DNA from 2 places in the Cellvibrio zantedeschiae genome. Region 2 is predicted to be linked to the other one. Evidence: predicted binding sites of a transcription regulator. Region 2 holds the regulator's gene; the other holds the start of a gene.
What was found. The regulator LexA, encoded in region 2, represses DNA repair genes until DNA is damaged. The targets are predictions, from matches to a motif close to ACTGTNTNTANANACAGT.

Region 1 (3,416 bases), on a different contig from region 2:
TCGTTCTTCAGCAGAACCATCGCTTTTTTGGCCATATCCAAAGACACCGCGTGGTTTGCAGCTGTGTCGTAATCTGTTTTCTTAATATTGGCGAAGGGCAAGGATGGCTCAAACATACCCAATTGGATGCGGCCTACAAACAGGCGAACCAACGACTTATCAACAACGGCTTGCGGCAAGAGACCTTGCTTAACAGCATTGATAATCGGCTGAACCTCAGTAGTCATATGGTTGCGGTAGTCACCACAAATTAAATCCATACCGGCTTTAATACCTGCAGCAACACCCTCTTCCGGTGTTTTCTTGTAGTGCAAGCTATCTTCGCGGTAGATGTTGGCGGCGGCACCACAGTCAGATACTACGTAACCTTTAAAGCCCCAGGATTTACGCAGGTAGTTTTCCATCAACTCTTCGTTGGCACAGCCGGGTACGCCATTAACCGCGTTATAAACGCACATGGCCGATTGCACATTCGCTTCCGTCACAGTCGCGCGGAAAGCAGGCAAATAAGTGTCTTCCAGATCGTGCGGTGTTGGATACACGCTTTCTTTATGGCGGTTGGATTCCGGCCCGCTGTGTACCGCAAAGTGCTTGGACGTGGCGATAGTTTTAAAGAACTTGGGGTCATCGCCCTGCAAACCTTTGATGTAACCAATACCGATACGCGAGGTGAGGTACGGGTCTTCACCGTAAGTTTCCTGGCCGCGGCCCCAGCGTGGATCACGGAAAATATTGATGTTGGGCGACCAGACCGTTAGGCCACGGTAGAAATCAGAACCACCGTTGGGGTGCAAATGCTCGATGTATTTAGCGCGGAATTCAGTACTGACGACATCGCCAACTTTTTGCATCATAGGTTCGTCCCAGGATGCCGCCATACCAATGGCTTGCGGGAACACAGTCGCGAAACCCGCGCGAGCTACACCGTGCAAACCTTCGTTCCACCAGTTGTATTGGGGCACACCGAGGCGTGGAATAGCAGGTGCGGTGTGGCCGAGCTGGGCAGCTTTTTCTTCCAGCGTCATACGCGACACCAAATCAGCAGCGCGCTCTTGTGGGGTTAGCGATGGCTCAAGATATTTACAGGTTGCGCCTTTCTTCAAATCTTTACAGGCCGCTGGTGTTTCTGCGTGAACTGCCACGCTTGAGACCAGCAAACTGCCTAGCAGCGCCAGTGGCGCAAGGTTAAAACGGCGATTAAATTGCATGACTTTCTCCTTCATGAGACGCCCGATGATTTTTTGGTGGAGTTATAGCTTTCAGGATCGTACAGCTTAATTATTGTGAACGCAGATTATAGTCCATAAGACTATATCGGCGTCAGACTTTTCTCATTTTTACAGTAAATTGATAACGAATAACTATAGCTGGATTTTTAGTGACCGGGAGGCTAGCCCATTTAGCGCATTTACTGTATAAACAGCCAGATAATATTTTTGCTCTTTTCACGTTGCACGGAGCCGCGCCATGCTCACTCATCTCAGTATCCAAAATTTCACTTTAGTAGAAAAGCTCGATCTCGATATGAGGCCCGGTATGACAGTCATTACCGGTGAGACAGGTGCGGGGAAATCCATTTTACTCGACGCCCTTGGCCAGACCTTGGGTGACCGCGCAGAGGCTGATCGCGTGCGCCTGGGCGCGACCCGCGCAGACATTACCGCCAGTTTTGATACCAGCCGCATTCCCGCCGCACAAGAATGGTTAGTCGCTAACGACTTGCAACAAATCGATTCGCCCAACGAATGCTTGCTGCGCCGCCTGATTAACAATGAGGGTAAATCCAAATCCTACATTAACGGCCAACCAGCCACTTTGCAGCAATTGCGCATGCTTGGCGAAATGCTGATTGATATCCACAGCCAGCATGAGCATCAATCACTCCTGTTAAAAGAAACTCATCGTCGCCTGCTAGACGAATTCGGCGGCCAGGCCGAACTTGCCAAGCAAGTACGCCTCGCCTACCGCGAATGGCAAAGCCGTTTGGAACATTATTTACATTTGCGCGATAACGCTGCAGAAGTAAGCGCACGTTTTCAACTGCTGAGCTATCAAGTGAGCGAATTGGACCAGCTGGGCTTGCAACCCGGCGAGCTGGAAAAATTGGAAGCTGAACAGCGCAGCCTGGCAAATGCTGGCGATATTTTGCAAGGCAGCCACGAATTACTGGCGCTGTGCAACGACGACGAACTTGGCCTTAACACCAATCTGCATCGCGCGCTCCATATCCTGCGCGATATGCCGGAAAAATCTGCCTCTCTAATTGCCGCCGAAGAATTACTGATCAGCGCGCAAATTCAGGTGGAAGAGGCTTGCCACGAAATCGATCATCACATAGATACTTTTAATCTCGACCCCGAACGCTTGCAGTTGGTAGAGGAGCGCCTGAGTGCCGTTTACGATATAGCTCGCAAACACCGCATTCGCCCGGAAGAGTTGCAAGAATTTACCGCGCGCTTAAGTTTGGAACTCGACCAACTGCAAAGCGGCGATGCGAAACTGGATCAACTCGCTCAACAAGTCACTGCGGCAGAAAACGCCTTTTTGCAACTCGCCGGGCAGCTTTCCAACAAACGTCTTAAATCGGCAACGACGCTCGCGAAATTAGTTAACGAACAACTCAAAAATTTGGCGATGGAAAATGCCAAGCTCACCGTGAACTTGCATCCTTTGATTGATAAACCTTCAGCCAATGGTTTGGAAGAAGTGGAGTTTTTAATTAGCACCAACCCGGGCCAAGCGCCCAAACCGCTCGCGAAAGTTGCATCGGGTGGTGAGCTTTCGCGTATTAGCCTGGCAATACAAGTCATCACCGCACAAACCTCTGCCACACCAACTTTGGTATTTGACGAAGTGGATGTGGGAATTGGCGGCGCAACTGCCGATGTAGTCGGCAAACTTTTACGTCAGCTGGGTGAAAAAGGCCAGGTCATTTGCGTAACCCACTTGGCGCAAGTCGCCAGCAAGGGTCACCAGCATTTATTGGTCAGTAAAAAATCCACCAAAACCAGCGCAGAATCCACGCTTGTGCTTTTGGAAGGCGAAGACAAAGTTGGCGAAATCGCCCGCATGCTCGGCGGCGCTAAAGTGACAGAACAATCCCTGGCGCATGCGCGGGAAATTTTGGAAAGTCGTTAGCCGCTTCACGAAATAATAATTAAACGCGGATTTGCGTGCGCATCGGGTTTTCTTTTCAAACCATCTCTGGCATCTTAACCCTGTTTTCACACCTGCAAGGAATAGCTCGGGGTCACTCAGGCGTTTTCTTGTGCACCAAGAATAAATACCTAGATGGATTTTCAACATGGATATTAAACGCGCTCTTACCTGTATTTTCTTTTTATCTACACTCCTAAGCAGCACTACTTTCGCAACTCCAAGCGCTAGCGATTACGGCGCACTTCCCGTTACGCAAA
Region 2 (3,416 bases):
CCTAATGGTGTTTTAATCCTGTCGGAAAAGCTCGCCTTTGACGATGAACAGCATCAAGCTCTCATGATTGAACTGCACCACAACTTCAAGCGCGCTAACGGTTACAGTGATTTAGAAATTGCGCAAAAGCGCAGCGCTATTGAAAATGTTCTTATTCCAGAAACCCTCGCCACTCACCGTCAGCGCCTTAAAGATGCAGGTTTTGCCAGCGTAGATGTTTGGTTTCAATGTTTTAATTTTGCCTCGATAATCGCCATCAAATGATTGAATACTCCACCTTACTCGCATACTTGCCTGAAAGCCCTCTCGCACCTTGGTCCGCTGATTTACCACAGCAAATTGCTGATGGCCTGTGTGAAAAACGTTACGGCGATTTGCCGGATTGGAAACAAGCACTTGCACGCCTACCCAAAATTACCAGCAGCCAAAATAATTTTAGCGATAAAGTTGAGATAGGCGCGCCCACAGATTGCGATGCGGCAACCCGCGCAGAATTACAACAAACGTTGGAAGCACTTATTCCCTGGCGCAAAGGCCCCTATTGGTTGCACGGTATTCATCTCGACACAGAGTGGCGCTCAGATTGGAAATGGGATCGCGTCACTCCCCATTTGGCCCCACTCAAAAATAGATTAATTTTGGATGTTGGGTGCGGCAACGGCTACCACTGCTGGCGCATGCTGGGTGAAGGAGCGCACCGCGTAATTGGAATAGATCCATCGCCACGCTTTGTAGTCCAATTCCATATGATTAAACAACTTGCAGACAAGGATTATCCAATTGATGTTTTGCCGGTAGGAATAGAAGATCTACCGCCTAAACTGCAAGCGTTTGATACGGTTTTTTCCATGGGTGTTTTCTATCATCGCAAATCACCTATGGATCATTTGCGCGAACTTAAGGAAGCACTGCGCCCCGGCGGGCAGCTGGTGCTGGAAACCTTGGTAATTGAAGGCGGCTTGGGCGATGTTCTGGTACCCGAAGGGCGTTATGCGAAGATGAATAACGTATGGTTTTTACCGAGCTGCGAAACCATGCTGAGCTGGTTACGCAAAATGGGTTTTAATAACGCGAGAGTTGTCGACGTTTGCACAACGTCAGTTGAAGAACAACGCTCAACTCATTGGATGAAATTTCATTCACTCCCTGAATTTCTAGATCCTCAAAACCCTTCGCTAACTGCTGAAGGACATCCGGCGCCTATTCGTGCCGTTTTTGTAGCAGAAGCTTAAATCGACTACCTAACTCTTAACAACAAGCCTTGGCATTGGCCTTGGTAAGCTGCATTTTCAAGTTGCTTTAACTCTTTGTCTGTCAGCTTTCCAGGGCTTGCGATTACCGTGTGGCTATTACCAGCCGCCAGGGCTTCCCACGTAATCCACAACCGACTCGCTTCATCACTACAGTGAATTAAACGCACAAAACGCGTATCAACACCGAAAGATTCCAGAAACTCCCGCGATAAATGTTGCGGCGCAATCCAAGTGACCCAACGATCAACACAACTCTGCGTTAAAAACGCAATCATGGGCATCAGTAACGCAGCTTGTTCAGGTGATGCGTTGGCAATAATCAGTTCAGTAATACCGCAGCTGGTTGCTGCAGGCTGACTAGCTTGACGAATATTATTCACGACGAATCACTCCTACACTTAAACCTTCGATAGTAAATTCCTGATCAGTCAAATCCACCTGGATAACATCAAAATCTGGATTTTCTGGCCACAGCTCCACTTGGGAACGGTTGCCAATTCGCTTGTAGCGTTTCACAGTCACTTCTTCGCCTATACGCGCTACCACAATTTGGCCGCTACGAACCTGGTCGGTACGATGAACTGCCAACAAATCTCCATCCAGGATGCCAGCGTCCTTCATACTCATGCCATTAACGCGCAGAAGATAATCCGCAGAAGGTGAAAAGAAGTTGGGGGGAATGTTGCAGTAATCTTCAATATGTTCTTGCGCAAGAATGGGATTACCCGCAGCAACACGGCCTACAATAGGAACGCCTTCATCAACCGTCTCTGGCAGGCGAATACCGCGTGATGCACCTGGAACGATTTCAATAGCGCCTTTTTTAGCGAGGGCTTTGATATGCTCTTCGGCAGCATTAGGGGATTTATAACCAAGAATACGTGCGATTTCTGCACGGGTGGGCGGATAGCCGGTTTCTTCGGCATAATCCTTGATGAGCTGTAAAACCTGTTCCTGACGCGCCGTGAGATTGTACATAACCACCCCTGTTGATCTGTTTGTTTATACAGTAATTGGGATTATATACAGTATTTTATACAGTGCAACAAGTTTTTTTAACGAAAATTAATCAGCATTGGCGGGGTTGCTGGAGATCGACGCTGGTCTGATTACAAAATAGAGAATCACGATTACCACCAGAATAGCGCCTGCAACTTTGATTTCCTCGATCTTGGCGTAAGACAACATCAAGGCACAGACGACGGTACCAAGCACAGGGACTACCGCTGGAATTTCAAATCGACCTTTAGGCTCCCCCTTGCGATACTTCAGTACCACTAGTGCCAAATTAACCATCATGAAACATATCAATAGCAGCACACTGGTAGCGCGCGCCAGCGACGCAATATTACCGGTCAGCGCAAGCACTAACATAAAACCAAGCACTGCGAGCGACGAAACATAAGGCGTGCGGCGGCGGCTTACCTTGCCAAGCACCTTAGGCATCAACCCCTGATTCGCCATCCCATAGATAAGCCGCGAACCCATAATGAAATTGAGCAGCGCAGTATTAGCTACCGCAAACATCGCAATGAAAGCAAAAGCAATAGGAGGAAACCAGGGTGCAGCCCGTTTGACCACATCTACCAAGGGGGCTGAGGACGTTGCAAGTTCAGCTGCCGGAATCACTGAAACCGCAACAAGCGAAATGGTTACATAAATAGTCGACGCAATAAGCACCGCCAGCAAAATCCCCTTGGGCATGGTTGATTCGGGATTTTTAACTTCTTCGCTGACGTTGATAATATCTTCAAATCCGACAAACGAATAAAACGTGAGCACCGCCCCCGACAGAATCAACGAAAAACTCAGATCACCCGCAGGATTCGCCACGGTTACTGTGCTGGTGTAATCGACCGAACCAATAAATTTTGCACCCACGGAGATGACTAGCAAAAGCCCGCCAAGCTCTATGCCGGTACACAACATATTCATCCACATAGATTCGCGAATGCCACGAATCACCACTCCCGCCAAAACCAAACAAAAGGTAACCACTACCAAGTCCACAGGTACTGCAGATACCAGCGTCGTAAAATATCCAGCAAAGGCGCGGCTACCCGCAGCCATTGAGGTTACGCCCGATGAAAGCGCGGCAAGACCTATGACATAAGCCAAAAAATTGCTTTTAAACGCGTGATGAGTAAAAAAAGATGCACCACC

Region 1: the regulator LexA is predicted to act here: its motif matches at 1,411-1,428, upstream of recN (DNA repair protein RecN).

What each region holds. Positions count from the first base shown of each region.
Region 1 is NZ_BMYZ01000003.1:46,086-49,501, forward strand. Features, by position in the region: gene IE104_RS14300 (glycoside hydrolase family 3 protein) at 1-1,208, opposite strand, end outside; gene recN (DNA repair protein RecN) at 1,468-3,138, shown strand; gene IE104_RS14310 (alpha/beta hydrolase family protein) at 3,305-3,416, shown strand, end outside.
Region 2 is NZ_BMYZ01000001.1:1,954,626-1,958,041, forward strand. Features, by position in the region: gene cmoA (carboxy-S-adenosyl-L-methionine synthase CmoA) at 1-264, shown strand, start outside; gene cmoB (tRNA 5-methoxyuridine(34)/uridine 5-oxyacetic acid(34) synthase CmoB) at 261-1,232, shown strand; gene IE104_RS08665 (cell division inhibitor SulA) at 1,238-1,633, opposite strand; gene lexA (transcriptional repressor LexA) at 1,626-2,231, opposite strand; gene IE104_RS08675 (APC family permease) at 2,319-3,416, opposite strand, start outside.